Regions from separate parts of the Bradyrhizobium sp. WSM4873 genome, predicted to be linked through region 3. Evidence: predicted binding sites of a transcription regulator. Region 3 holds the regulator's gene; each other region holds the start of a gene.
What was found. Region 3 encodes HrcA, which represses chaperone genes, less so after heat shock. Its sites were predicted from a motif close to GTTAGCACTCNCNNNNNGNGAGTGCTAAC; they were not measured.
Positions count from the first base shown of each region.

Region 1: AC0L21_RS05230 (co-chaperone GroES) is a predicted target of HrcA. The motif match lies at 6,889-6,917, and genes of this name have one in related genera.
Region 2: AC0L21_RS34875 (co-chaperone GroES) is a predicted target of HrcA. The motif match lies at 6,193-6,221, and genes of this name have one in related genera.

Region 1 covers NZ_JBVVPS010000002.1:237,687-247,508, forward strand. The annotation lists gene AC0L21_RS05195 (NupC/NupG family nucleoside CNT transporter) at 1-31, shown strand, start outside; gene AC0L21_RS05200 (threonine aldolase family protein) at 160-1,230, opposite strand; gene AC0L21_RS05205 (amino acid ABC transporter substrate-binding protein) at 1,258-2,178, opposite strand; gene AC0L21_RS05210 (LysR substrate-binding domain-containing protein) at 2,334-3,254, shown strand; gene AC0L21_RS05215 (O-linked N-acetylglucosamine transferase, SPINDLY family protein) at 3,464-5,590, shown strand; gene AC0L21_RS05220 (cupin domain-containing protein) at 5,603-6,142, opposite strand; gene AC0L21_RS05225 (usg protein) at 6,294-6,581, opposite strand; gene AC0L21_RS05230 (co-chaperone GroES) at 6,960-7,274, shown strand; gene groL (chaperonin GroEL) at 7,319-8,959, shown strand; gene AC0L21_RS05240 (GIY-YIG nuclease family protein) at 9,107-9,394, shown strand; gene lepB (signal peptidase I) at 9,459-9,822, opposite strand, start outside.
Region 2 covers NZ_JBVVPS010000047.1:24,639-34,460, forward strand. The annotation lists gene AC0L21_RS34840 (DUF2493 domain-containing protein) at 1-917, shown strand, start outside; gene AC0L21_RS34845 (hypothetical protein) at 1,044-1,217, opposite strand; gene AC0L21_RS34850 (RNA polymerase sigma factor) at 1,217-1,723, opposite strand; gene AC0L21_RS34855 (protein-L-isoaspartate O-methyltransferase family protein) at 1,838-2,716, shown strand; gene AC0L21_RS34860 (hypothetical protein) at 2,828-3,166, opposite strand; partial or broken gene AC0L21_RS34865 (transposase) at 3,575-4,012, shown strand; gene groL (chaperonin GroEL) at 4,112-5,752, opposite strand; gene AC0L21_RS34875 (co-chaperone GroES) at 5,837-6,151, opposite strand; partial or broken gene AC0L21_RS34880 (transposase) at 6,924-7,109, opposite strand; gene AC0L21_RS34885 (MerR family transcriptional regulator) at 7,142-7,507, opposite strand; partial or broken gene AC0L21_RS34890 (IS110 family RNA-guided transposase) at 7,448-8,251, shown strand; gene AC0L21_RS34895 (VOC family protein) at 8,820-9,185, opposite strand; gene AC0L21_RS34900 (hypothetical protein) at 9,443-9,700, shown strand; gene AC0L21_RS34905 (MASE4 domain-containing protein) at 9,739-9,822, opposite strand, start outside.
Region 3 covers NZ_JBVVPS010000020.1:65,475-75,296, forward strand. The annotation lists gene rsmI (16S rRNA (cytidine(1402)-2'-O)-methyltransferase) at 1-662, opposite strand, end outside; gene AC0L21_RS24435 (penicillin-binding protein activator) at 1,014-2,267, shown strand; gene hemW (radical SAM family heme chaperone HemW) at 2,414-3,598, opposite strand; gene rdgB (RdgB/HAM1 family non-canonical purine NTP pyrophosphatase) at 3,615-4,250, opposite strand; gene rph (ribonuclease PH) at 4,262-4,975, opposite strand; gene hrcA (heat-inducible transcriptional repressor HrcA) at 5,157-6,245, shown strand; gene grpE (nucleotide exchange factor GrpE) at 6,342-6,956, shown strand; gene pncA (bifunctional nicotinamidase/pyrazinamidase) at 7,097-7,819, opposite strand; gene AC0L21_RS24470 (hypothetical protein) at 8,104-9,045, opposite strand; gene dnaK (molecular chaperone DnaK) at 9,440-9,822, shown strand, end outside.

The sequences.
Region 1 (9,822 bases), on a different contig from region 3:
GATGGGGGCGGTGGTGGGGGTGCTGACGTAGTAACGATCTCGTAGCCCGGATGGAGCGCTGCGCAATCCGGGAAGGTGTATCCCCTCGCAAGCCGCAGCCCCGGATTTCGCTTCGCTCCATCCGGGCTACAAGAGACCCGATTCACATCGGCGGTTGCTCTAAACCAAAGCCGCAGCCACTGTGCGAAATGCCCTGACCGCGCGATCAATATCCGCATCATCGATATGGCGATGGGTCACACAGCGCAAGCGATGCCTGCCCCAAGGCCTCGCCCTCAGGCCCGCTCTCTCCAGAGCCTCCGACCAGGCGGCGCTGTCGCGCCCCGACAGAGAAACATCGACCTGCACGATATTCGTCTGCGGGATTGTCGCGCTGAGCTTTGGATGCATCCCGTTCAGCGCATCACTCAGGACTCGCGCGCGCCGGTGATCCTCCGCCAGACGCGGCCCCATGACCTGAACCGCCTCCAGGCCGGCCGCGGCCAGGACGCCGATCTGGCGCTGCGTGCCTCCCAGCATGCGGCGAAACCTGCGGCTGCTGTCGATCACTGCGCGTGGCCCGGCGAGCACGGCACCGGCGGGTGCGCTCAGGCCCTTCGAAAAACACAGAGAAACCGTGTCGCAATGTCTCGCAATTTCGGCCGGCGCCGTTTCAAGGGCGACGGCGGCGTTGAACAGCCGCGCGCCGTCGAGATGCACCGGGACACCGCGGGCCGAGGCCATGGCGTGCACGGCCTGCATATGATCCAGCGGCAATACGGCGCCGCTCGCGTTGTTGTGTGAGGTTTCCATTGCGACAAGAGCGGTCCCGAGCTTGAGCCCTTCGCCCTGCAGGGCATCCTCCAGCAAGTTCAGGTCCATTGCGCCGGCGGTGCCTGAAATTGCGAGGTAGAACTGCCCCGTAAACGTCGCCGCCCCTCGTTCCGAGGTGTACATATGGGCGTTCGATTCCAGCACGATCTGTTCGCTGCGTTGCGACTGCGCCAGCGTCGCCAGCAGATTGGCCATGGTACAGCTCGGCACAAACAGGCCGGCGTCCTTGCCCAACGCCGCAGCTGCGACGGCCTCCAGCTCCTGCACCGTGGGGTCACCGTCCAGCCCGTCATCGCCGAGCGGCGCCGAGGCCATGCGGGCATACATCGCCTCGGTCGGCTTGGTGACGGTATCGCTGCGCAGGTCGATGGGTGGCAACCCGGCGCCCGCCGGACTTGAACCGTGTTGATGTGCCATTGCGAGACCTCTAGAGCGCTTGTCGCGTCATTCGTAGACTGCCGGGTCGCCGGAATCGGTCGGGTTGGCCAGCGCTCGCTTGAGGGCGGCGCTCATCGGGAATTTCAGGTTGAGGCCATGCGGCGGGATCGGTGAATTGAAATATTTGTCGTAGAGCGCCGCAACCTGCCCGCTCTTCATCAGGTCGATCACGGCATCGTCGACCATCTTCTTGAAAGCAGGATCATCCTTGGGTTGGACGATACCATAGGGCGCCGTCTCGAGACTCTTGCTGCCGATCAGGAATTCATCGGGCGTTCTGGACGAGGCGACCGTGGCAAAGGCGAGACCGTCATCGTTGGCAGTACCGGCCACCCGGCCCGTCGACACCAACAAGAAGGTTTCGGCGGTGTCCTTCGCCGGCACCACCGTGATGCCGAGATTGTCCTTGGCGTTGATCAGCGTAATCACCTTGAAAGTCTGGCCGCCGGCCTGGGCGGCGATGGCCTTGCCGCGAAACGAAGCCGGGTCGTTGACATCGACCCCGCCATCCTTGCGCGCGACAAGGACGACCTGCGCAACGAAGGTGGTGGGAGCGAAGGCAACGAGTTTATGCCGCTCGACATTATTGGTCGTGTTGCCGCATTCGAGATCGATCGTGCCGTTGGCGAGCAGCTGAATACGTGTCGCCGAGGTTATGGGGTTGTAGCGAATCTCGAGCTTGGGGAGCTTGAGGGCCGTCTTGATCGCCTGCACCACCCGTTCACAGATTTCCACGGTGTAACCGATCGGCTTCTGGTTACCGTCGAGATAGGCGAAGGGCACCGAGGTCTCGGGGTACCCCAATGTGATCGAACCGCTCTCACGGATCTTGTCCAGCCTGCCCGCACCCTGGGCCATGGCCTCGCTGGAAAGAAGAACACCAGCGACGGTCGCCGCGGCCAGTGCCTTGATCATCGTCGCTTTCATATGTCCCCTCTTGTCGCGAATGCCTGTGACGCCGTCCACGGGGCGGGTGAGCAACCCCAGGACAGCTCCGTGCGAACAGCTCCGTGCTCTGGACTATCGTCCAAAAGCTCGATCTGATGAAATTCCAGTTTCATACTCTCCTATACGGATTTGATATGGCCACCAGACGCATGGGCCTGAAGCATGTGGAGGCTTTTCGGGCGGTCTTCGTGACGGGATCGATGACGCAGGCGGCTCAGCGCATGCATACCTCGCAGCCCCAGATCAGCCGCCTGATCGGACAGCTGGAAGCGATCACACAATTCCCGCTGTTCGACCGCAGTGGCGGCCGCCTCCGCCCGACGGTGGACGGATCGCGCTTTTTCCAGGAGGTCGAGAAGACTTTCATCGGCTTGGCGGGGCTGGAGGCCAGCGCAGACAGCATCCGCTCGTTCGGTATGGGCCGGTTAAGCGTTGCGGCGATGCCGCGCCTGGCCGGCGGCCTGCTGACACGCATCGCGGCACGCTTCAAAGTGGACTATCCACACGTGATGATCTCGATCCGATCCGGCACGGCGAGCGCCGTGCACGACTGGGTCAGTTCCGGGCTTTGCGACACCGGATTGGCAATGCTCTACGGCGAGGTTGCGGGGGTGCATGTCGAGCCGGTGCTCAAGACCCGTTGCGTCGCGATCATGCCGAAGGCGCATCGTCTTGCGCAGAAGAAAACGCTACGCCCTGCCGATTTCGCCGACGAGGCCTTCATCTCCTTCGCCACGGGGAGTCCACTCTACGATCGCATCGATACGATCTTCGCGCAGGCCAGCGTCACGCGCCGCATCGTTGCTGAGACCGATCTCGGCGCATCGGTCTGTGCCCTGGTCGCCGCGGGCCTCGGCATCAGCATTATCAACCCGATTGCCGCGCATGACGAAAGCTCTGGCGCGGCTCTGATCACGCGCCCGTTCAACCCGGCTGTCCCCATTACGATCGCATTGCTCTATCCACCTTACGCCGCGCGCGCCCGGTTGATCGATGCCTTCAGCGAATATGCTCGCAAGGTCATGAGCGCGGAACTGGGCTATCTCGAGCGGTAACGGGTCGATCCGCCTCGAGGAAATCAACGCGCTGGGCCTGAAGTCGATCGTGTCGGGGACGCTGACGACGTGTCTGATGGGAGCAGTGGTGGGGGTGCTGACGTGAAGCTTGTGTGAGGCTGGCGTCCTCGGCGCTCCGATGGGGCGCAGCGCAATCCGGACAATCCTTCCATGTTAATCTCGTCAGGAGATTCGGGTGGACTTGATTCATGAGCAACAGCGCAGGCCAGCGGGCATTTCAAAATGCCCGGCTTCAGAAACGGCAGAAAGCCGAGGTCGGGCCGTTGCTCGCGCGCGCCCTCCAGCTGCACAAGGCGGGACTTCTCCCCGAGGCCAAGACGGCCTATCGCGAACTCCTGGAGCTCGCGCCCAATCAATTCATCGCGCTGCATTTGCTGGGCGCCTTGGAGTCTGAAGCCAAAAACTATCAGCAAGCCCAGGTTCTGCTGAGCCGAGCGGTCGCCGTGGATCCGCGATCTGCCGAAGCTCATATGAGCCTGGGTGTCGCGCTCAACGGGCTAAAACGTCACAATGAGGCCCGCGAGAGCTATCGAAAAGCCCTCGCCTTGCGACCCAACTACGCCTTGGCCCTGTCCAATCTCGGCAACGCGAGCGCGGCTCTTGAACTTTACCAGGACGCCCTCGATAGCTACGACAAGGCGCTCGCAATCGACGGAGGACTTTCCGAAGCCCATAACGGCCGGGGTTGGGCGCTCTGCCGTCTGCGCGCCTATGACGAGGCCATCGCAAGCTTAAACCGCGCGCTATCGATCAAGCCCGACTATGCCTCGGCGCTGTCGACCCGCGCCGTTGCTTTGCGGGAGCTTCAGCGATTCGACGAAGCCATGGCGGATTGCAATCGAGCAATCGAGCTTGCACCCGGCGACGCGAATGGGTGGCTGTGGCGGGCCAGTATCTTGCTCCTGACCCGGCAAGTTGCCGAAGCATTGTCCGATTGCGAGAAGGCTCTCGCGATCGATCCCGGCTTCTCTCAGGCCCACAGCCTGCTCGGCCAATGTCTCGCGGCACTTGGCCGGGTCGACGAAGCCCTCGCCAGTTTCGACAGAGCTCTCGACATCGAGCCTGATCAGAGCACGATCTCCAGCAAGATATTCACCCTCGATTTCATGGCCGACGCCAGCGTCGCGCAGCATCAGCAAGCGCGGCGTCTATGGTGGGAGCAGATCGGTGCGAAGATCGCTTCAGCAACGGCGGGGCCGCATGAGAACAGCCGCGATCCGGATCGCCGTCTGGTGCTGGGTTATGTCTCTTCGGATTTTCACACACATTCGGCGGCGTTCATTTTCAAGCCGGTCCTGCAGCACCATGATCGGGCACAGTTCGAGATCGTGTGTTACGCGTGTTCACCGAAAACGGATGCGACGACCCGCGAATTTCAGGGGATCGCCGATCGCTGGCGCGACGCCTCGCAATGGTCCGATGATCGCCTCGCCGCCCAGATCCGCGCCGATGGCGTCGATATCCTGATCGATCTGTCCGGCCATACCAGCGGAAACCGCCTCGGTGTGTTTGCGCGCAAGCCGGCACCAGTTCAGGTGCATGGCTGGGGCCACGGCACCGGCACCGGGCTGCCAACGATCGATTGTCTGTTCTCGGACCCGGTCGCGATTCCTGTCGCGGTTCGGCATCTGTTTGCAGAGACCATCGTCGACCTGCCGTGCTTTGTGACGCTGGCGCCGCTGCCGGCCGGGATTGCGCGGGCGCCGACGCCGGCGATTGCGAACGGCTTCATCACATTCGGTGTCTTCAACCGCATCAGCAAGATTTCGAACGAGGCGGTGGGAGTCTGGTCAAGGATTCTCGAGCGGGTGCCGGGTTCGCGACTGCTGATCAAGGATACTGCGCTGGACGCTCAGCTGGTCCGCGACAATCTGCTGGCGCGGTTTGCGGCTTGCCGGTTGCCGGCCGAACGCGTCGATCTGCTCGGAGCCACGTCGCGAGACGAACATCTGGCAGCGTTCAATCGCGTCGATATTGGCCTCGACCCATTCCCGCAGAATGGCGGCGTCAGCACTTGGGAAGCCTTGCAGATGGGCGTGCCGGTAGTGGCGAAGCTCGGTCACAGCCTGCCGAGCCGTGCTGCCGGCTCCATCCTCGCCGCGCTGGGCCTGCCGGACTGGATCGCGGAAAGCGATGAGGCCTATGTCGAGATCGCAGCCAGCCGTGGGGCCCAGATCGGCGACCTCGATAAGTTGCGCGGCGAACTGCCCGGACAGATCAGGGCTGCGGCCGCCGGCAATCCCGTCTCATACGCGCAAGCGGTTGACGATGCCTATCGCGCGATGTGGAAACGCTATTGCCACGGCGGTGGCTGATCTCCGCTTCGCCTAAGCCTTCAACTCTACTGTCCTGAACTCCGCCGGCAGGATCACCTCCAGCAGCTCGACGTCGTCCGAATAGTCCAGGATCATGTGCTTGATCTTCGGCGGTTGGGTCCAGGCGCTGCCTTCTTTCATCAGCGTCTCGCCCTCTCCGTCCATATAGGTCTTCACCCAGCCCTTGAGCACGTACACCATCTGGAATTCGACGTCGTGGAAGTGCAGCTTCGACACCTCGTCCGGATTGCAGGGGCCTTGCAGCCGGATCACGTGCGCCTGCGCGAGCCCGTGGCTCGCGGCGGCGATGCCGAGATCGCGATACTTCGCGTAGGTGCGCAGGCCGTCGGCCTTGAAGTCTTCCTCGCGGTGATGGCTGATGGCGATGCGCTGCTTGGGACGCGCCGGTTTCTTGACGGATGACTTTGCCGTTGTCGTGGGGGCTTTCGCCTTCACCGCCTTGCGCGCCGAGGACCGTGCGGCGGGTTTGGCCCCGCTTCGCTTCTTCACCGCCGCCTGCGATGCGCTACGCGATTTTGCTTTCTTGGCCATGGGCGGTCTCCCCTGTCGTTATGGGGAGAGGCTAGCACAGAATGCGAAATCGCAGGGTGGGTTAGCGCTAACGTACCCACTTCTTTCCGCAACCGTTGCAGCATGCAGGGTTACGCTGACGCTAACCCACCCTACAGCACCGCGCTCGCCTTCAATGCAGCCGGAACACGCCGTCCACCGCGCGCAGCTCGGCCGGCTTGATCAGCTTGGAATGCGCGACCGTGACCGAGAATAGCGGACCGTCGAGCTTCTTCTGCCAGAACGCCAGGAAATCCGTCAGCGCGGGAAATTTCGGAAACATGTCGTAGTTCTGCCAGACATAGGTCTGGAGCAGCGAGCGATGATCCGGCATCCGGTAGAGAATTTCGGCCGTCGTCAGCCCGTAACCCAGCACCTGTTTCCGGAAGTCGTCGGAAACAACCCCAACTCGCGAGACCATGCCAACCTCCTTTGCAGGAGCGCATATTCAAGGGATGGCTTTCCGGTACGCGCCCTACGAGCCACCCGGTGGAGATGCGCTCACATGAGTGAAATGTGACGCAAACTGACAATCCATCTCAAGCCTAAAAGTTTAACAAGCTGTTGAAATTCAATGCGTTAGCAGCAGATGCGGCTCCGTGCTAATACGGGCGCTGGCGGCGATTAACGATGGAAAGAGATTTTGGCAGGCGGCGCCTCCGAGTGCTATTTTTCTGCTACAAGCCCTTGCTCCCGCCAAAATCCTGCCTTATCTCAGCTGTGCCTGTGCTAGCACTCGCCGGCACAGACTGCTAACAATCCAAAATTCCCAACTCGTGCAAAAGCTTAGGAGAACTGCATGAATTTCCGTCCGCTTCACGACCGCGTCGTGGTCAAGCGCATCGACGCAGAAGAGAAGACCGCTGGCGGCATCATCATTCCCGACACGGCGAAGGAAAAGCCCTCGCAGGGGGAGATCGTCGCTGTCGGCCCGGGTGGCCGCGACGAAGCTGGCAAGCTGATCCCGATCGACCTGAAGGTCGGCGACCGCGTGCTGTTCGGCAAGTGGTCCGGCACCGAGGTCAAGATCGACAACGTCGACCTGCTGATCATGAAGGAAAGCGACATCATGGGCGTCCTCGACGTCCCCGCTTCCAAGAAGAAGGCGGCCTAAGAGCCCCTCTCTTATCCAGTTAAACACCTAAGGAAAAAATCCAGATGGCAGCTAAAGAAGTCAAATTCTCCGTCGATGCGCGCGACAAGATGCTTCGCGGCGTCGACATCCTCGCCAACGCGGTGAAGGTCACGCTCGGTCCGAAGGGCCGCAACGTCGTGCTCGACAAGTCGTTCGGCGCTCCCCGCATCACCAAGGACGGCGTCACCGTCGCCAAGGAGATCGAGCTCGAGGACAAGTTCGAGAACATGGGCGCGCAGATGGTGCGCGAAGTCGCTTCCAAGTCCGCTGACGCGGCCGGCGACGGCACCACCACCGCCACCGTGCTGGCCCAGGCGATCGTGCGCGAAGGCGCCAAGTCGGTTGCCGCCGGCATGAACCCGATGGATCTGAAGCGCGGTATCGACCTCGCGGTCGAAGCCGTCGTTGCGGACCTCGTCAAGAACTCCAAGAAGGTCACCTCGAATGACGAGATTGCCCAGGTCGGCACCATCTCGGCCAACGGTGACGCGGAGATCGGCAAGTTCCTCGCCGACGCCATGAAGAAGGTCGGCAACGAGGGTGTCATCACCGTCGAGGAAGCCAAGTCGCTCGAGACCGAGCTCGACGTCGTCGAGGGCATGCAGTTCGACCGCGGCTACATCTCGCCCTACTTCGTCACCAACGCCGACAAGATGCGCGTTGAGATGGACGACGCCTACATCCTGATCAACGAGAAGAAGCTCTCCTCGCTGAACGAGCTGCTGCCGCTGCTCGAGGCCGTGGTGCAGACCGGCAAGCCGCTGGTCATCGTCGCCGAGGACGTCGAAGGCGAAGCGCTTGCGACCTTGGTCGTGAACCGTCTCCGTGGCGGCCTGAAGGTCGCGGCCGTCAAGGCTCCGGGCTTCGGCGATCGCCGCAAGGCCATGCTGCAGGACATCGCGATCCTGACCGGCGGCCAGGCGATCTCGGAAGATCTCGGCATCAAGCTCGAGAACGTCACGCTCAACATGCTCGGTCGCGCCAAGAAGGTGATGATCGACAAGGAGAACACCACGATCGTCAACGGCGCCGGCAAGAAGGCCGACATCGAAGCGCGCGTGGCGCAGATCAAGGCGCAGATCGAGGAGACCACCTCGGACTACGACCGTGAGAAGCTCCAGGAGCGTCTTGCCAAGCTCGCTGGCGGCGTCGCGGTGATCCGCGTCGGCGGCGCGACCGAGGTCGAGGTGAAGGAGCGCAAGGATCGCGTTGATGACGCGATGCATGCGACCCGCGCGGCTGTGGAAGAAGGCATCGTCCCGGGCGGCGGCGTCGCCCTGCTCCGTGCCTCCGAGCAGCTCAAGGGCCTGCGCACCAAGAACGACGACCAGAAGACCGGCGTCGAGATCGTGCGCAAGGCGCTCTCCGCGCCCGCTCGCCAGATCGCGATCAACGCCGGTGAAGACGGCTCCGTGATCGTCGGCAAGGTCCTCGAGAACAAGTCGTACGCCTACGGCTTCGACTCCCAAACCGGCGAATATGTCGACCTCGTCAAGAAGGGTATCATCGACCCGACCAAGGTGGTCCGTACCGCGATCCAGAACGCAGCCTCGGTTGCGGCTCTCTTGATCACCACGGAAGCCATGGTCGCCGAGCTGCCCAAGAAGGGCGGCGCCGGTCCGGCGATGCCCCCGGGCGGCGGCATGGGCGGCATGGACTTCTGATCCAGCCATTCCGGCAAACGACAAAATGCGAAACCCCGGCAGCGATGCCGGGGTTTTTGTTTTTTGATGTTACACGTCAAAATGGTAGATTGGTCTTTCCGGGGCGGCGCAAAGCGCCGAGCCCGGAATCCATTTCGCCACTTGCTCATGACCTACTACGTCTACCTCCTCGCCAGCCAGAAATACGGCACGCTCTACATCGGCGTGACGAACGACATTGTCCGCCGCATTCACGAGCATACGAGCAAGGTCGTGGCGGGCTTCAGCAAGCGGTACGCCATCGATAGGCTGGTATGGTTCGAGATTTATGATGACCCCATCACCGCCATCGAACGCGAGAAGAAGTTGAAGAAGTGGCGGCGGGAGTGGAAAATTCGGCTTATCGAAGAACAAAATCCCGAGTGGATTGATCTGTATCCGCGAATTGCGACCTGAGATCGTGGATCAATGGATTCCGGGCTCGCGCCAAAGTGGGCGCGCCCCGGAATGACCGTGGGACTCACCACACCTTCCCCAGCCGCTCCATATGCGGCTCGCCCTCTTGGTCGAGCGACCAGAATATCCGCGTCACCTTGCCGACCAGATTGTCCATCGGCACGAATCCGATCGACGACATCACGCGGCTGTCGCTCGAGTTGTCTCTGTTATCACCGAGCACGAAGAAATGGCCTGGCGGCACCGTGTAGACGTCGGTGTTGTCGTAGTAGCCGTTGTCGACGCAGTCTTGCGTGATGTAGGAAGCGCCGTTCGGCAGCGTCTCGCGCCAGCGCTTGGCCTTCGCGCCGTCATCCGCGCCGCAGGTGGAGCCGGCAACCACCGCCTTCAGGGCAACGCGCGTCACCGGGCGGTCGTTGAGGATAAGT
Region 2 (9,822 bases), on a different contig from region 3:
ACGACAACGATTTCGAGCCGCACCAAAGCTCATCCCCGACCGATCAGGTCCTCCAGGAACTCCAGCTCTATGGCTACTGTCCCTTCCACGATGAGCCCGATCCCCGGAAGCTCCCTGAAGGGCGAGTCTTCGCCGGCAGCATCGCCGATATCTTCGATGCCCTGGTGGTGACGCTGTCCGATACCCGTCTTGAGCCGGACCTCGAAGACCTGCTCTGGTCGACGGCGAACGTCTTCCATCGTGCCGTCGACAGGATCGAGCGCGAGCTCGACGACAACGAGCTGGCGCAGCAGCGCTCGCAGCGGGAGCAGGACGGCAGCGAGATCAAATCCGTCGAGCTGGAGCGATTGACGGCGGAAGGGCAGACGCTGATCGAGCGACGCAACGCCTTCGAACTGATGCGCGACCAGGCCGCCGACGAGTTCGAACGCCACACCCATTCCGCCTGGCGGCCGCGCAACGGGTCGAAGGTCAACCACCGCAATCTGACCTCGGCGATGATCGACAGCCGCGATTTCCTCGCCGCGAAGAAGCGCGCCGACAACCAGGTGCTTCTGCCTGCAGGACCGAAGGTGGCGCTGACCGGTGGACTTGACTTCAATGATCACCGGTTGATCTGGGCTAAACTAGACCAGGTGCATGCCAAGCATGCGGACATGGTGCTGCTGCACGGCGGATCGCCCAAGGGCGCCGAGCTGATCACCGCCAAGTGGGCCGACAATCGCAAGGTTTCGCAGATCGCCTTCAGGCCCGACTGGACGAAGCATGCCAAGGGCGCTCCGTTCAAACGCAACGATGCGATGCTGGAGACCCTACCCATCGGCGTGTTGCACTTCCCCGGCACCGGTATTCAAGACAATCTCGCCGATAAGGCCAAGAAGCTCGGAATCCCGGTCTGGAAATTCGGCGGCGCGTGAGCGATGCCGCATCTTCCCTCCGGCTCGCTCAATGCCGCTGATTGTGCAACGAGCCGCGGCCCGCGCGCATCGGCCGTCGCTTGGCATCAGTCTCGCTCAGATCACAATTTCGATTAAGGCTCCCACTCACGTCCCGTGCGCGGCCTTGATCACTTCTCTGACCACGCGGGCGGTGTTGGCGATTGTCCATCCTTGCAGAGCGGAGGTCTGCCGTACCTCCTCATCGGTCGCTGCGAGGACTTCCTTGCTCAATGAGTCGAGCAGGCGGGCCAAATCGAGAGCAGGGTGCCAGCGTGTCATCACTTGCTCCAGTTCTGTTGATGGCGCAGCAAGGTGCGTCGCATCCGCCGTCGCGTCGTGTCGTAGTCGAGCTCGGACATATCGTAGACCCTGCAAATCTCCCTGACCGCCAGGCCGTCAGCCATGCCCGCGATGATCTTCAGCGCTAGCGGATCGGCTTCGAACAGCCGATAGACGTTGGCCAGCGTCTGTGCGGCGGCAAGGACCCGCTCAGGATCGGGCACCTCATCGGCTTCCTCACAGGACCAGCTTCGCTGGTCCGGATCATCGCGGCTCACAAGTAGCCTTTGCTCGAGCCGCGCACGCCGCCAATGGTCGTTGCAGATGCTGCGCATGACGCCCGACAGGAACGCCAGGATGGGGACGTCGGGCGGCCAGGGGCGCGAGCCGTCGAGGGCGCGTGCAATCGCTTCGTGGAGGATGTCGCTCCAGCCGAGTCCTCCCGGCAAGTCGCGGCTCCACAGCCGCGCCAGAGCTTCTAGTCGCACGAGGTCGACGTCGGACATTGCATCGATGGCGGACGCGACATCAGCCGCGTGGGCACCCCGGTCATCAGCTTTGGGAGCTATCGTCAATGTTTCCATGGTCACACGATATTTGCGCTTCACCGAGCCCAGTGCATGGACGACACGTTGGCAGCGGCGCGCCGCTGGTATGCAGAAGACCTGCGATACAAAGTCCCGGTCCAGCGCAACCCCCATGTGATCGAGGCATTTGCGTCTGTTCCTCGCGAGCAATTCGTGGGCCTTGGGCCGTGGCGCATCATCTCGGACCCGTACAGCGACGCATTCCTGACCCCCGATACCGACCCGCGCTGGGTCTATCATGACGTTCTCGTGACGATCGACGCGAGCCGCAATCTCAACAATGGGATGCCCAGCTTCTGGGCGCGCAACTTGGAGCATCTCGACATCGCGCGGGGCGAACGCGTGCTCCAGGTCGGCGCCGGGACCGGGTACTATTCCGCGGTACTGGCCGAGATTGTCGGCTCCACTGGTCGCGTGACGGCGGTTGAAACCGACCCAATGCTGCCCTCGCAGGCCCGGGCGAACCTCGCGACCTGGCCGCACGTCGATGTCATCTCGGGCGATGGCCGGACGGTGGACGTCGGCGAACTCGATGTGGTCATCGCATTCGCCGGATCCACCCACCCATCCCGGCGCTGGCTCGATCGCCTTGCCGAAGGCGGCCGGCTTATGATGCCGCTGACCGATGAATCCTGGAGGGGCTTTCTTCTCCATGTGGTCCGGCGTCGAAACCAGTTCGAGGCCTCTTCGATTGGTGCCGTGTCTGTTTATCCTTGCATGGGTGGACGCGACGAGGATGCTGGAAAACGTCTGCATGCCGCGCTCGAAGGCCTGCCGCCTGGCAAGGTTCCGATTCGCGCGCTGCACGTCGGTGATCCCGGCTCCGACGATGCAGAAAAGGTCTGGTTTCAAGGAGCCGGATTTTGGCTGGAACGCGAGCCCGTCGATGCGAATGCCGGCGCTCCGAATTGATCGGAAAGGGTTTTGATAGTGTGAGACACTCTCACGCTGGAGCGCATCAGTTGTTTGCCACCCGATCCAACTCTCTGAAACAGGTCGTCCGTTCAGACAAGCCGCCGGTGTCTATTTGTGATTCGTCCCATCGAAACGGATGTATCCTAATTGCCGTTCTAGGGCGGCCAAAGCTAGGCGGGCGAACTCTAATTTCGCAGTCGCCTCCACCAGGGCGTTTCGCGCTTCGTCAGACCGCGCAACGACTGTCGCGCCGGTCTCGAATAGGCTGTCCTTGAGATTCGGCGCCGCTTCGCCTCGCATGGCATGACGCAAATCGACGAGCGTGCGCGTCAGTGCTCGATGCGCGTCGGAATCCTCTCGTTCCAGATGTTCCACCCGTGTGAGGGCCTCGCGATATTGTCGCATCGCAGCGACGACTTTGCTTTCGAGATCGGTGTTACCGCTCATCCGCCCTTCTCCTCGCGAATGTTTGATAAATTTGTGCAAGCCTGAAACGAGCAAAAATTAGGCGGCTCGTAGGCCGTGAGAGGGACAAGATGAAGTCAATTGGCTTGAAAATTAGGCCACGTACTCATCTGTGGACGCCCCGCGAGATGCAAGCGATTTTTGAAGAAGATCGGCGCGTAGTCGGATGCTGCCATCTGTCCGGCCTCTGATGGTGCAGCGATGAAGCTGCGGGCCCGTATGGGAGTTCGCGGACCGAAACCAAATCATAAACGCGTGCTCTGGGCACGATGAGTACACCTGGTTCTTCCGGCCCCGTCTCGCCGACTGTTGCGCCATACCCTCCTTCGACCGACTACATCTCTGACGACCTCAGGCCCCCCAAGATCAAGCCTTGGCTGAGACCGGAGCCGAGCTCATTTTGCTGAATTCGGTATCGGGCAAGGCCGGCAAAGAGTGGATGGTCTGGTGGACTTGCTGAACGATGAGGAGCTGACGCTACCGACCCATGCCCGCATCGCAGTGACTGTTCTTGTGAACCAACTGAAGGAATTGGACCGGCAGGCCGAGGCCATCGAGCGTGAGCTGGCTGACATTCAGAGAGTAAATCCGATGGCGAAGTTGCTGTCCTCGATTCCCGGCATCGGTCCCATAACGGCCACGGCCCTCGCCGCGACCGTGCCGGACCCGACCATGTTCCGCTCCGGGCGAGAGTTCGCGGCTTGGCTGGGCCTGGCGCCTAACTTGACCTCCACCGGCGGGAAAGACCGGCTCGGCCGCATAACGAAGCAAGGCGATTCCTATCTCCGGCACTTGCTTGTCATCGGGGCACGCAACGTCGTTCGGTATGGTCTGTTCATACTGGCAGAGTAACGAACTTGAAAAAGCGCAAGCAAAAAAAGACCCCGGCATTTTTCTGCCGGGGATTTCACTTCAGAGAAAGTTGGATCAGAAGTCCATGCCGCCCATGCCGCCGCCCGGAGGCATTGGGGGCGCGCCGGTGTTCTTCTTCGGCAGCTCGGCGACCATGGCCTCGGTAGTGATCAGCAGCGCCGCCACGGAGGCAGCGTTCTGGATCGCGGTGCGCACGACCTTGGTCGGGTCGATAATGCCCTTGGTGACCAGGTTGCCATACTCGCCCGTCTGCGAGTCGAAGCCATAGGCGTACTGCTCCTTCTCCAGGATCTTGCCAACGATGACGGAACCGTCTTCACCGGCGTTGATCGCGATCTGGCGGGCGGGAGCCGACAGTGCCTTGCGCACGATCTCGACGCCGGTCTTTTGATCGTCGTTCTTGGTGCGCAGCCCCCTGAGCTGCTCGGAAGCACGGAGCAGGGCGACGCCGCCGCCCGGGACGATACCCTCTTCCACAGCCGCGCGGGTCGCATGCATCGCGTCATCAACGCGATCCTTGCGCTCCTTCACCTCGACCTCGGTCGCGCCGCCGACGCGGATCACCGCGACGCCGCCAGCGAGCTTGGCAAGACGCTCCTGGAGCTTCTCACGGTCGTAGTCCGAGGTGGTCTCCTCGATCTGCGCCTTGATCTGCGCCACGCGCGCTTCGATGTCGGCCTTCTTGCCGGCGCCGTTGACGATCGTGGTGTTCTCCTTGTCGATCATCACCTTCTTGGCGCGACCGAGCATGTTGAGCGTGACGTTCTCGAGCTTGATGCCGAGATCTTCCGAGATCGCCTGGCCACCGGTCAGGATCGCGATGTCCTGCAGCATGGCCTTGCGGCGATCGCCGAAGCCCGGAGCCTTGACGGCAGCGACCTTCAGGCCGCCACGCAGACGGTTCACGACGAGGGTGGCGAGGGCTTCGCCTTCGACGTCTTCCGCGATAATCACGAGCGGCTTGCCGCTCTGCACTACGGCTTCCAGCAGCGGAAGCAGTTCATTCAATTGAGAGAGCTTCTTTTCGTTGATGAGGACATAGGCATCTTCCATTTCAACGCGCATCTTGTCCGCGTTGGTGACGAAGTAGGGCGAGATGTAGCCACGGTCGAACTGCATGCCTTCGACGACCTCGAGTTCGGTCTCGAGCGACTTGGCTTCCTCGACGGTGATGACGCCCTCGTTGCCGACCTTCTTCATGGCGTCGGAGAGGAACTTGCCGATCTCCGCGTCGCCGTTGGCGGAGATGGTGCCGACCTGGGCGATTTCCTCGTTCGAGGTGACCTTCTTGGAGTTCTTGACGAGGTCGGCGACCACGGCTTCCACCGCCAGGTCGATGCCGCGCTTGAGGTCCATCGGGTTCATGCCGGCGGCAACCGACTTGGCGCCTTCACGAACGATCGCAGCCGCCAGAACGGTGGCGGTGGTGGTGCCGTCGCCGGCCGCGTTAGCGGACTTGGAGGCGACTTCGCGCACCATCTGCGCGCCCATGTTCTCGAACTTGTCCTCGAGCTCGATCTCCTTGGCGACGGTGACGCCGTCCTTGGTGATGCGGGGAGCGCCGAACGACTTGTCGAGCACGACGTTGCGGCCCTTGGGGCCCAGCGTCACCTTCACCGCGTTGTTGAGAATTTCGACGCCGCGCAGCATCCTGTCGCGCGCGTCAACGCCGAACTTGACTTCTTTGGCTGACATGTGGGTTTCCTGAAAATTTTACTTGGTCTCACCCTTGGCGACGCCCAGCAGGCGCCCCTCAGGATGAGCGGTGCGAGCGATGGTTTAAGCGGCCTTCTTCTTGGCGGACGCGTCAGTGAGAACGCCCATGATGTCGCTCTCCTTCATGATCAACAGCTCCTGGCCGTCGATCTTGACCTCGGTGCCTGACCACTTGCCGAACAGGATGCGGTCGCCGACCAGGACGTCGATCGGGATCAGCTTGCCGCTCTCGTCGCGGCCACCGGGGCCGACTGCGATGACTTCACCTTGGGAAGGCTTTTCCTTCGCAGTGTCCGGAATGATAATGCCGCCAGCGGTCTTTTCCTCTGCGTCGATGCGCCTGACCACGACGCGGTCGTGAAGCGGACGAAATTCCATGAGATCTCCTAAGCGTTTACACTGGCTGATGATTTGACGTTGCTAGCAATCATTGCCCGCGAGTGCCAACGCGGGCGCAGCTGAAATAGGACTGATTTCCGGGGGGACAAGGGTTTGTAACCGGAAAATCGGCTCGTCGCGCGGGATCTCTATGGGGCTTACCCAGATCACCTATTCGAGTTTGCCGCCGAGCACCCGACCTTCTTCTGAGTGAGTTTGTACGTCTCTCGACCTAATGTCGCCGACCAGTTCAATTCCTCTGCCGCGTTGACCTTAAATTCGAGAAGGTAAAGGAACGCCGATCTGGTGCCGGTTCAGATGCGAATCGTCGGCTGACTTCGTTCCAAGATTGCGATGCGTTGGGACCTAAGGCAGCGGTCGGGAATTGGAGGTATCGCTCCGCTTGATGATGATCCGATAGCTCTCAGCACGTCGAGGCGAGGCAACGCTAATTGGCGAGAGCTAACGCAGGAACGTGCTCAGATCGTTCGGCACCTCGTCCATTTTCAGACGCGTCTCTCAGACCTCATTTGTTCTTCCTGCTTTGTCGGCGGATAGAGAAGGATTTGAAGGGGAGTGAGTCGGATTGCGGGTGTTTGACGAGCCTTCCACACAGGGGCACGCGGTGAAGAAGAGCGTCCGGGAACTGCATGTGTCGCAGCAAGACCGCCGAAGCAGAAGCGGGCAATACGACACAAGACAATGCCCATGAAGCAGTCCTCCAAGCCAAGTCCGTTTGAAGTTACAGCCTAGACGAGAGAGTTCGGCTGCAAAGCCGTCTCGCGTCAGCAGGGCAATCTTTCCCTCGACAACGTTCATGGCCGAACTTGGCCTTCCATTTGTAGACGCTGGCGTCGCTGAGGCCATGCTTGAGGCACAGATCGGCGACCGACACGCCGGCCTCATGCTCCTTCAAGATCCCGATGATCTGCTCTTCCGAAAAGCGGCTGCGCTTCATGCTCTGGTCCTTGTCGTGGGCCAGAACGAACTTCAAACCGGATTAAACCCGCGGGGCAAGGTCAGCCGCAGCTCGGCGCCAAATTCGAACTGCGTTTCGTTTTCCTCCACGGACGTTTCTTCGCCGTCTTCGCACGGCATGGACGCAAGCGTGGTCTTGATCTCGGGGATCTTCATTCCCTCCACCATTCGCATGCGCTTGATGGCGATCGCGGTCACGACGTCCGACTGCCGATAGGCTCGTCTGCCCGAAGCCGTGTAGGCCGGAGACAGAAGTCCCCGGGATTCCCATACCCGGATCGTTGAAACCGATACACCAGCGTGCCGGGAGACGTCGGATATTCGAAGGGACAGAAGAATGACTTCCGAGATGCGGAAGCCATCGCCGAGGCGGTCCAACGCCCGACCATGAAGTTCGTCGCAACCAAGACCGCCGACCAGCTCGACCTGCAGGCGCTGCACCGCGTGCGCGAGCGATTAGTCGGTCAGCGCACCGGCGTCATCAATCAGATCCGTGCGTTCCTGCTGGAGCGGGGCATCGCCGTGCGGCAAGGCCTGCGCTCCCTGCGGTCCGAGTTGCCGGGTATCCTCGCGACGCGCACCGATGGGCTCTCGCCTCGCATGTTGCGCATCATCGAAGATCTGGCGGGCGACTGGCGCCGGCTGGATGAGCGTATCGAGGACCTCTCCAGCGAGATCGAAGCATTGGCCCGTCAAGACAAAGGCTGCGAGCGACTGATGACGGTGCCTGGCATTGGCCCGATCATCTCGAGCGCGATGGTGGCTGCGATCGGCACTGGAGACGTGTTCTCGAAAGGCCGCGACTTCGGCGCCTGGCTTGGACTGGTGCCGAAGCAGATATCGACCGGCGACCGCACGATCCTCGGCAAGATATCAAGGCGCAGCAATCGCTACCTGCGCGCACTGTTTGTGCAGGCCGCGTGGGTTGTGCTGGTCAAGGTCAAGGGTTGGGAGCGCTATGGCCTCAAATCTTGGATCGAAGCCGCGAAGAAACGATTGCACCACAACGTGCTGGCGATTGCGCTCGCCAACAAGCTCGCCCGGATCGCCTGGGCGGTTCTCAACAAGGGACGCGCCTTCGAGTGCGTCAACACGGAGGAGACGGCGTCCCGAGCTGCCTGATCCTCGCACCGTGCTCGGGGCCGTCAAGGCGCGGCCTGACCGCGGTAGAGCAAGACGTCAGGACAGCACGACGGCCGGCCTTGACGGCCCTTGCGCGCGGCGCGTCTGCGCGCGCAGGCAGGGACAAAGGAACGACCGCCAGGCACGAACTAGGGAACAGCACACGAGGTGAGGTGCGATCGATGACGAAACCAACATCCCTTACCCGCCGAGGTCTGCGAGAGGAATGAGACAACGATGGAGGATCGGTCTTCCCGGCGCATGCGAACACTGGTGACCCGAATGGCCCGTTCGAGGCCTGTCCGCTAATTAGCTCGACTGCGCGCTGATATCCATGATGGCCCGGAGCACAACACGCTCCAATCAGAGGCCGGATACATTGATGCAAGACCGCATCTGCCAGGTTGCCGAACCTCTTGCAACGCGCGGCCGGACCAAACATTCGGGTCATTGGCGTCCGTTTGGCGCTCCGGTGCGAACTTCCGGTCTACCCCTGTGATCTGATATAAAGCTGCACCACGCCAAGGGAAGCGATGGGCCGGGAGCGGACGTGCGGGATCGTTATGGATCACTCGCCGCGATAGACAGCTTCAATGTTATTTCCGTCGGGATCAAGAGCGAAGGCGGCGTAATAGCCAGGGCGACGCAGCCCCGGCGCGCCGTTGTCAGTTCCGCCCGCTCTAAGCGCAGCGCTGTGGAATGCATCTACCTCGGCTCTTGTTCTCGCAGCGAAGGCGGTGTGTTGCTTGACCGAATGCGGATGAAAACGGTCGATCCAAAACACTGGATAATCTTCGCCGTATCCGATACCGTCTGTCCCTGCACCTTCTGGCATTTGCATCACTCTTTCCAGACCGAGAGCTCCGAGCGCGCCGTCATAAAACGCAGCGGAGCGCGCGACGTCTGCGACCCCAATCCCGGTATGGTCAATCACGGAAAAGCTCAGCGGAGTGGTATTATGGCAACTCCACGGAGCCGGAGTCAGTTCCGGGTCACAAGCGGCAGTCTAGGCAAGCGCCGCCCTGGGTCCGGTTTACCGCCAGTACCCGACAGCGAAATGGGCTCGAGGATGTTCAGTTAAGGGCCAGATGCGCGCCAACGCCCGCGAATTGGGAGGCTGACGTGTAACCCGTTGGTGTTGTATCATTCGCGCCACCCGCCCCAGTACGTGAATGTGAAGGAAAACAGAGCATGCCGGAGTTTCAGATCGGCGTCTGTTTTCGCACACCGGGGAAGACATGGGACGCGGACACCTCGAGGCACGTCACGGCGATGACAGAGGCAGGTAACGGCATTCAAGCGGTAAGCACTCCGGAACTGGTGCACTTCATCCATGTCGGTGACCCGCAGGACAGCAAGCCAATTCGTAACGCCAGCTTCGGGTCAAAATACGAAGAACTCAACGAGAGAAAATCCAGTCCGCCATGCGCCGGTGAGCGGACCTGTTGAATGCCGCCGCTACTTCGCAGATAGTCCAAAGATCGCACCTACTTGGCCGAGTGTTGCCCGCTGGCCGGTATCTCGATCTGAAAAACGGAACCAGCGCAGTCTGACTTGGCGAGCCGCAATGT
Region 3 (9,822 bases):
GTCAGCTCGCGGCAGATCGCGGCTTCGCGGGTCCCCATGATCTCGGCGAGCTCGGCGAGCGTGTCCTGCACGCGGTTGCCGGAATCGAACATCACCAGCGTCGCATCGATGCGCGCAAGCTCGGCCAGGCGCGACCGCCGCGCGGCCGATTTCGCCGGCAGGAAGCCTTCGAAGAAGAAGCGGTCGGTCGGCAGCGCTGCGACCGACAGTGCCGCCAGCACCGAGGACGGACCGGGCAGCGCGTAGACCGCGTGGCCGGCGGCGCAGACCTCGCGCACCAGCTTGTAGCCGGGGTCCGAGATCAGCGGCGTGCCGGCGTCCGACACCAGCGCGATCGAGCCGCCCTGCGAAAGCCGCTCCAGGATCTTCGGGCGGGCCGCTTCCGCGTTATGCTCGTGATACTGCTTGAGCTGCGCGGAGATGTCGTAGCGCTCGGTCAGACGTCGCGTAATGCGGGTGTCCTCGCAGGCGATGACATCGACCCCGGCGAGGGTTTGCAGCGCCCGCAGGGTGATGTCACCGAGATTGCCGATGGGGGTCGCGACCAGGTGCAGGCCCGGTGCGGCCTTCGGCGCGACAAGCCGATGGGCGTCGATGGAGAAACCGCGCGAGGCGGGCTCCGTCGTCTCAGGTGTATTTATCGGGGACGGCTTTGCGCGCATAATCAGACGAACTTAGGCATGATCCCCGGGGCTGGGAACCGGTCCCCGGAAAAAGATCGTGCCTGGGCAAGGGGCGAGGCAAGGGGCGAGGAAGGACTGGAATGTGATCCACTCGACATCACATTCCCGAGGGAATGAAGCGTCAGCGCCATATTCGCGGCGGAAACGCCGCCTTGATGCTGGGTGACGGACGGCGGACAGCGAGCCAGAACTTGAGAGGAAGCCGCGTTAAGCGGGCATTATCCTTTTGTTTGAGTTAACTATTTGCCGACAATATGCCTGAATCCATGGCCGGTGTCGTGGAAAGATGTCGTGACCGGCTGGCGACGGTCGGTCAGAAGAGAAACTGTCATGACGGGCCCACGTGATCCCAGATATTCCTCTTCGGAGGAGTCTCCCGTTCAGGGGCCCCTGATGTCAGGGGCGACCCGGCGAAGCGCGCTCGGCCTGTTGCTCGGCGCGCCGCTGCTGTCGGCCTGCGCCGGCGTGCAGCAGAGCCTGAGCCAGTTCTCCAATCCGTTCAGTAGTTCCTCTCCGCCTCCCGCCCAGCCGGCTGGCCCGCCGCAGCAGGCGACGACCGCCGGCACCGGCGGGGTGAAGGTTGCCGTGATCCTGCCGCTGTCGGCATCCGGCAATGCCGGCCTCGCTGCGCAGTCGATGCGCAATGCCGCCGAGATGGCGTTGGCCGAGTTCCAGAATCCCAACATCCAGCTCCTGATCAAGGACGACAATGGCAGCCCGCAGGGCGCGCAGGCGAGCGCGCAGCAGGCGGTCGACGAGGGCGCCGAGATCATCCTGGGGCCGCTGTTCGCGCAATCGGTGCCTGCGGTGGCGCAGATCGCGCGTACGCGCGGCATTTCGGTGATAGCGTTCTCGACCGATTCCAGCATCGCCGGCCGCGGTGTCTATCTGCTGAGCTTCCTGCCGGAGTCCGACGTCAACCGCATCGTCGAATATTCCGCCAGCATCGGAAAGCGCTCCGTCGCCGTTCTGGTGCCGGACAATGCCTATGGCAATGTGGTCGAGGCCGCGGTGAAGGCGGCAGTGCCGCGCCGCGGCGGGCGCATCGTCGCATTCGAGAAATACGGCGCCGATCGCGCCACGCCGGCCCGGACCGTGGCGCAGCAGCTCGGCAGCGCCGATGCGCTGTTCATCGCCGATGATGGCGACGCCGTCGTCTCTGTCGCCGATGCGTTGAGCGCCGCGGGTGCTAACCTGCGCAATATCCAGCTGCTCGGCACCGGCCTGTGGGACAGTCCGCGCGTCTATGCCAGTTCAAGCTTGCAAGGCGGCCTCTACGCCGCGCCGGACCCGGCCGGCTTCCGCGCCTTCTCCGGCCGCTATCGTACCAAATACGGCGCCGAGCCCGTGCGCACCGCAACGCTCGCCTATGATGCGGTTGCCCTGGTCGCCGCGCTGGCGCGCACGCAAGGCACCACGCGCTTCTCGTCCGACGTGCTCACCAATCCTTCCGGCTTCGCCGGCATCGACGGCCTGTTCCGCTTCCGCGCCGACGGCACCAATGAGCGGGGCCTCGCGGTGATGAAGGTCACGACGGGCGGCGGCGTAGCCGTGGCCGGCTCGCCGAAGAGTTTTGGGGCTTGATGGTTCACCTCTCCCGCTTGCGGGAGAGGTCGGCGCGTAGCGCCGGGTGAGGGTTCTTTCCTCTAGCGGTTGTCCCGGAGACACCCTCTCCCCAACCCTCTCCCGCAAGCGGGCGAGGGAGCGCACCGCCGAATTCGGTCGAGACCTTACGCCGCGAGATCCGCGACCACTGCGTCCAGCACCGGAAAACCGCTGCTGGTCACGCGCAGCCGCCCCGTTGCATCCACGGTGATCGCGCCTTCTTCGCGCAGCAGCGTGATGCGCTTGGGATCGAGCGAGCGGCCTGACAGCGCGCGGTAGCGCTCGGGGTCGATGCCCTCGGCAAGGCGCAACCCCATCAGCAGAAATTCGTCGGCGCGCTCTTCGCTGTTGAGGAGATCGTCAGTGACGACGCCGTGCCCGTTGGTCTCGACCCGCATCACCCAGGCCTCGGGACGCTTCTCGGTAGCGGTCGCGTGCCTAATGCCGTCGATGTCGAGCCGGCCATGGGCACCGGGGCCGATGCCGGCATATTCCTCGCCGCGCCAGTAGACCAGATTGTGCCGGCACTCGGCGCCCCGCCGCGCGTGATTTGAAATCTCGTAGGCGGGCAGGCCGAGCTTGTCGCAGGTTTCCTGCGTGACGTCGTAGAGCGCGCGTGCGATCGCTTCATCCGGCGTCTTCAGCTTGCCGGCCTGATGCAGGCCGAAGAACGGCGTGCCTTCTTCGATCGTCAACTGATAGAGCGACAGATGCTCGGCTGCCTCGTCGATCGCGAGACGCAATTCATCGGCCCACATCGCCGGCGTCTGGTCGGGACGGGCGTAGATCAGGTCGAACGAATAACGATCGAACGAGCGGCGCGCGATGGCGACCGCGTCGAGGGCCTCGCGCGCGCTGTGCATGCGGCCCAGCGCCTTCAGCGAGGCATCGTCGAGCGCCTGCACGCCGAGCGAGACGCGGTTGACGCCGGCGGCGCGATAGCCGGCGAAGCGCGTGGCTTCGACGCTGGTTGGGTTTGCCTCCAGCGTGACTTCAACGTCTTTCGCCACGGTCCAGTGCTTGCCGATGGCATCGAGCACAGCGCCGACGGTCGCAGGCTGCATCAGGGATGGCGTGCCGCCGCCGAGAAAGATCGAGGTGACTTCGCGGCCGGGCGAACGTTGCGCGGTCGTTTCGATCTCACGCGCGAATGCTGACGCAAAACGCGCCTCGTCGATCGCGGCGTGGCGGACATGGCTGTTGAAGTCGCAATAGGGGCACTTCGACAGGCAGAACGGCCAGTGCACGTAGACGCCGAAGGCTTCGGATTCTTGTTTTGACGCGTTTTCCTGGCGCGAACCGGTATCCACTTCGCTCGAAAACGCTCTAGCGCGGCTCAAGGCAGATCTCCGCCAGTTTCACGAAGGCGCGGGCACGATGCGACAGGCCGAGACCGAGCGGCGGCAGGCCGTGCTTCTCGATGCTCTCCATCTCGCCGAAGGTGCGGCTGTGGCCGTCGGGCAAAAACATCGGGTCGTAGCCGAAGCCGGCGGTGCCGCGCGGCGGCCACACCAGCGTGCCGTCGACGCGCGCCTCGACCTCTTCGAGATGATGGTCGGGCCATGCAACGCAGAGCGCGGAAACGAAATGCGCCTTGCGCTTGGCGGGCGTGGTCGCGCCGCGCTCCTGCAGCAGACGCTCGATCTGCGCCATTGCCGCGGCAAAATCCTTGTTCGGACCGGCCCAGCGCGCCGAGTAGATGCCGGGCGCCCCGTCGAGCGCGTCGACCACGATGCCGGAATCATCGGCGAAGGACGGCAGCTTGGTGGCCTGCGCTGCCGCAACCGCCTTGATCGCGGCATTGCTGCGGAAATCGTTTCCGGTTTCTTCCGGCTCGGCAAGGCCGAGCTCGCCGGCCGACACGGCATCGATGCCGTAAGGCGCGAGCAGCTCCTTCATCTCGGCGAGCTTGCCGGGATTATGGGTCGCGATGACCAGCTTTCCGGTGATTCGGCGATGCATCGGCCTATTGACTACGCTACCGCCAGTTTCTGCAAGTCCACCAGACGCGCCACGCCCTTGCGCGCCAGCGCCATCAACGCCAGGAACTCGGCTTCGGTGAACGGCTCGCGTTCCGCGGTGCCCTGGACCTCGATGATGCGGCCATCGCCCGTCATGACGAAATTGGCGTCGGTATCGGCTTCGGAGTCCTCGGCATAGTCGAGGTCGAGCACGGGCGCGCCCTTGTAGATGCCGCAGGAGATCGCGGCGACGTTGTCGCGCAACACATTGGCTTTGACCATGTTGCGCGCCTTCATCCAGCTGACGCAATCGGCGAGCGCGACCCAGGCACCGGTGATCGAGGCCGTGCGAGTGCCGCCGTCGGCCTGGAGCACGTCGCAATCGACCGTGATCTGGCGCTCGCCGAGCGCTTCGAGATTGATGATGGTGCGAAGCGAGCGGCCGATCAGGCGCTGAATTTCGACGGTGCGGCCGCTCTGTTTTCCGGCGGAGGCCTCGCGGCGGGTGCGTTCCGAGGTCGCGCGCGGCAGCATGCCGTATTCGGCGGTGACCCAGCCGCGGCCCTGGCCCTTCAGCCATGGCGGCAGGCGGTCTTCCAGCGTGGCGGTGACCAGCACATGGGTGTCGCCGAACTTCACCAGGCACGAGCCTTCCGCATATTTGACCACGCCACGCTCCAGCGTCACGGGGCGCAATTCATCGGGCGCACGGCGGCTTGGCCGCATGGGAAATCCTCCAAAACTCTCGGAAAAGGGCTGTTGGCGGTGCTTGTAGGGGGGGTGAGGGTGGGCGGCAAGGGGGAAGATCGAGGCCTTATTCACCCCCGATTTCCAATCCGCGAACGCCACGCTTGTCAGAAGCCCCCCGGATAGACAAATTACAAGCAGCCGAGAGGAGTTACCGTCTGTGGCCCATCACGATCCGATCCATCTGATCGCGCCGCGCGCGGGCCTCGCCCAGCTCAACGAGCGTTCCCGCGACATCTTTCGTCAAATCGTCGAAAGCTACCTCGCGACCGGGGAGCCGGTGGGCTCGCGCAATATTTCGCGCCTGATCGCCATGCCGCTGTCGCCCGCTTCGGTCCGCAACGTCATGGCCGACCTGGAACAGCTCGGCCTGATCTACGCGCCGCACACCTCGGCCGGCCGGCTGCCGACGGAACTCGGCCTGCGGTTCTTCGTCGATGCCCTGATGCAGGTCGGCGACCTCAACGACGGTGAACGGCAGGCGATCCAGAGCCAGTTGACCTCCGTGGGCCACGCGCAATCGGTGGAGGCCGCGCTCGAGGAGGCATTGACGCGGCTCTCCGGCCTGACCCGCGCCGCCGCCGTCGTGCTGACGCCGAAATCCAACGCGCGGCTGAAACATATCGAATTCGTCCGCTTGGAACCGGAAAAGGCATTGGTGATCCTGGTCGGCGAGGACGGGCAGGTCGAAAACCGCGTCTTGACGCTGCCGCCGGGAGTTCCATCCTCGGCGTTGACCGAAGCCGGCAACTTCCTCAATGCGCGGATCCGGGGCCGGACCCTGGCCGAGGCGCGGCTCGAGCTCGAGACCGCGCTCGGAGAGGCGCGCACCGAGCTCGATCAGCTGACGCACAAGGTGATCTCGGCCGGGATTGCCAGCTGGTCCGGCGGTGAGAACGAGGACCGCCAGCTCATCGTCCGCGGCCACGCCAATCTGCTCGAGGATTTGCATGCGCTGGAGGATCTCGAGCGCGTTCGCCTGCTGTTCGACGATCTCGAGACCAAGCGCGGCGTGATCGACCTGCTCGGGCGGGCCGAGACCGCGGAAGGCGTGCGGATCTTCATAGGCAGTGAGAACAAGCTGTTCTCGCTGTCGGGCTCGTCCACCATCATCTCGCCTTATCGGGACGCTGCCGGCCATATCGTCGGCGTTTTGGGCGTGATCGGGCCGACGCGGCTGAATTATGCCCGCGTGATCCCGACCGTGGACTACGCTGCCCGCATCGTCAGCCGGCTCCTGGGGGGCTGACCGGCGTCTCCCCCGATCACGGGCGCTTGATTTTCCGCGCCCGAAGCACGATATGCGGGCCAGAAAACCCCTGAGACGAATGCGAAAAGAGAGCCGATGACCGATCGAGACCGGCAACCCGAAGACACGAGTGCTGCGGCCGGCGAGCCCGTGGTGTCAAAACCCTACATCATGCCCGATGATCCCGAGCCCGGCTCGGTCGAGCTCCTGCAGAAGGAAGCCGCCGAGGCGCGCGACCGCATGCTGCGGACGCTGGCCGAGATGGAAAATTTGCGCAAGCGCACCGCCAAGGAGGTCGCGGACTCCAAGCTCTACGGCGTCACGGGCTTTGCCCGCGACGTGCTCGACATTGCCGACAACCTCCAGCGCGCGCTCGATGCCGTTCCGGCCGAGGCCCGCGCGGCGGCCGATGCAGGCCTCGCCTCGCTGATCGAGGGCGTCGAGCTGACGGAGCGCTCGCTGCTCAGCGCGCTGGAAAAACATGGCGTGAAGAAATTCGACCCCTTGGGCCAGAAGTTCGATCCGAACTTCCAGCAGGCGATGTTCGAGGTGCCCGATGCGTCGGTGCCCGCGGGCACCGTCGTGCAGGTCATGCAGGCCGGCTACACCATCGGCGAGCGCGTGCTGCGTCCCGCCTTGGTCGGTGTCGCCAAGGGCGGCGCCAAGGCCGCGCCCGCCAACAGCAACGAGCCGAACGGCGCGGCCAACTAACCGATCCTCATGGTGAGGAGGCGCGTCAGCGCCGTCTCGAACCATGCAGGCCCGGCCGTCGCAGCGAGGCCTTCATCCTTCGAGACGCGCGCGAAGAAGCGCGCTCCTCAGGATGAGGGATTGGCTGCTCTCGGCGTTGCCTACGCGCTCGCCGCGATATCCGCGGACTGAATCCGCTTCACGCCGGCCTTGGCCATGTCGGCCCAGGCCTTTGCGAGCGAACCCTGATTGTCGATGCCGCGGCAGGCGTCTTCCACCACATAGACCTCGAAGCCCGCTTTGCGTGCGTCGAGCGCGGTCCAGGCGACGCAAAAATCCGTCGCCAGCCCGACTACGAAGACGCGCTTGATCTTGCGCGCCTTCAGATAACCGGCAAGTCCGGTCGAGGTCTTGCCGTCGGCTTCGAGGAAGGCCGAATAGCTGTCGACATCCTTGTGAAAACCCTTGCGGATGATGAGCTCGGCGTGCGGGATCGCAAGGTCTTTCGACAGCGCGGCGCCGTCGGTGCCCTGCACGCAATGGTCGGGCCACAGCACCTGCTTGCCGTAGGGAAGATCGACGGTCTCGAACGGCTTCTTGCCGGCGTGGACTGACGCAAAGGAAACATGGCCTTGCGTGTGCCAGTCCTGCGTCATCACCACGTTCGAAAACGCTTTCGAGATCTTGTTGATGACGGGCACCACCTGCTCGCCTTCCTTCACGGCAAGGCTGCCGCCGGGCAGGAAGCAGTTCTGCACGTCGATCACGAGCAGCGCGGATGCATCGTCCGGCTTGATCGATGTGGCCGCCAGAATCGCGGTTGGCGCGAGCGCCACGAGCGCGCTCGTCCCGAGCGCCGCCAAGACTTGTCGCCGATCCAGCATCATTCGCCTCCCTCCAGGATGAACTCAACGGAACGGGAGCCTAGTTCCGTTCGTATACGAACAGAAGCCCGAAAATGCAGCCGGCTTTGGTGAGTGGTTGGGCTTGAGCCGCGGGTTCGGTGCACCTCTCCCGCTTGCGGGAGAGGTCGCTGCGCTCGTAGAGCGCGGCGGGTGAGGGCTCTATTCTCTGGGGGAGTGTCCCTGTGCGGGGACACCCTCTCCCCAGCTCTCCCCAGCCCTCCCCCGCAAGCGGGGGAGGGAGCGCATCTCATGCGCAGATGCTGCTAGCCCTTCGGCTGGATGCCGTCGCGGACCGCGCGGAAGCGGGTGAAGGCGACCGGCCATTGCTCGCGCGGGGCGCTGGCGATGATGCGCAGCGAGGCGCCGCCGCTGCTGAAGCGGATCCACTGCACCACAGTCACCGGCGTCTTGTCCTTGCCGCTGACGCCGTCGATCCGGGTCTCGAAACCCTGCTGGCCGCTGATGCGGATCGGCTCGGACATGGTGACGCGCGACTCCCGCACGCCGGGGATCTGGAGCGCCGCCTCCTGGGCGAAGCGGGCGCGGTCGTCGGCGGCTTGCGGGGTGGCGCCAATCACGCCGAGGATGATGAACGGCTTCGATTCATAGCCGGAGCTTTCGTCGCCGTCGGCCAGGATGATGCTCGAGCCCGGCGCCAGCGTGCGAACGTCCTTGAAGTCGGCGAGATCGGTGATCTTGAACGGCATCAGCGCGATCTGCTCTTCGACCGAGACCTGCTTGCGGGTGACGACGCTCGCGAACATCTGCCGCACCGCCTCGTCGGTGTAGATCTTGCTCGCATTCTCCGGAATCTGCACCGCGACATAGCCGGAGAAGCCGGCGCCCGGCACGATCATCGAATAGCGCCGCACCGGCGTCTCGCCGGCCTTGCCGCTCTCGGTGGTGAAATAGGCAAGGCCCGCGGGCGTCTCGATCTTGTCCTGCTTGACGCCGTTGGCTCCGGCCGGATTGGAGTTGAAGGCGCTCACGACCTCGCCATAGGCCGCCGGCGGCAGTTCTGTGATCAGCACCTTGACGCCGCCGTCCTCGCTCTCGAAGCCGGGAAAGGTCTTGGCCGTGCTGAGGCCGACCAATGGCACCATGCCGAGGCGCAAGCCAGGTGGGAAAACGGCGTCGGCAGCCAGAGCCGGGAGCGCAGAGGCGACGAGGAGGGCGAGCGCGGCGAGGGGGCGGATCAGCTTCATGGGCACTCTGATTGGTTCACATTGAGGCCGTTCGATGGTGGCCGGCCGGCCGCTTTGTCGCGCGAGGCAGCCCGAGGACGAGCCCGGCCGGCTGCCCGCCTTTTAGCGGTTTTGGTCTGGCCGCAACAGAGCGGGCGGAATGCGGTAGCGCATGCCGGCCGATCGCCGGACCTGTTAATATTTCCTCACCCGCAAGGGCGGTTCAGCCCGGATATGTTCTTCCAAAACCCAATGTTTTCACGGCCGAAACTTGCGTTCGGTCCTTGCAGGCACCTCCCCCCCTCCTATATGACCCCCAACCATCGCAATATCGCGAATGTTTGATCTTAGGGGGTTTCGGTTCGGGTGCCTTCTGGGCCCAGCCAGCCTGCCGCAAAAACAAGGATATAGGACCATGGGAAAGGTCATCGGGATCGACCTCGGCACCACGAATTCGTGCGTCGCCGTAATGGATGGCAAGAACGCCAAAGTCATCGAGAATTCCGAAGGCATGCGCACGACGCCTTCGATCGTCGCCGTGACGGACGACGGTGAGCGCCTCGTCGGCCAGCCGGCCAAGCGCCAGGCCGTCACCAATCCCGAGCGCACGTTCTTCGCAGTGAAGCGCCTGATCGGCCGCCGCTACGACGACCCGACGGTCGAGAAGGACAAGAAGCTCGTTCCGTACAAGATCGTGAAGGCTTCCAACGGCGACGCCTGGGTCGAGGCCGACGGCCAGACCTACTCGCCCTCGCAGGTCTCGGCGTTCATCTTGCAGAAGATGAAGGAGACCGCGGA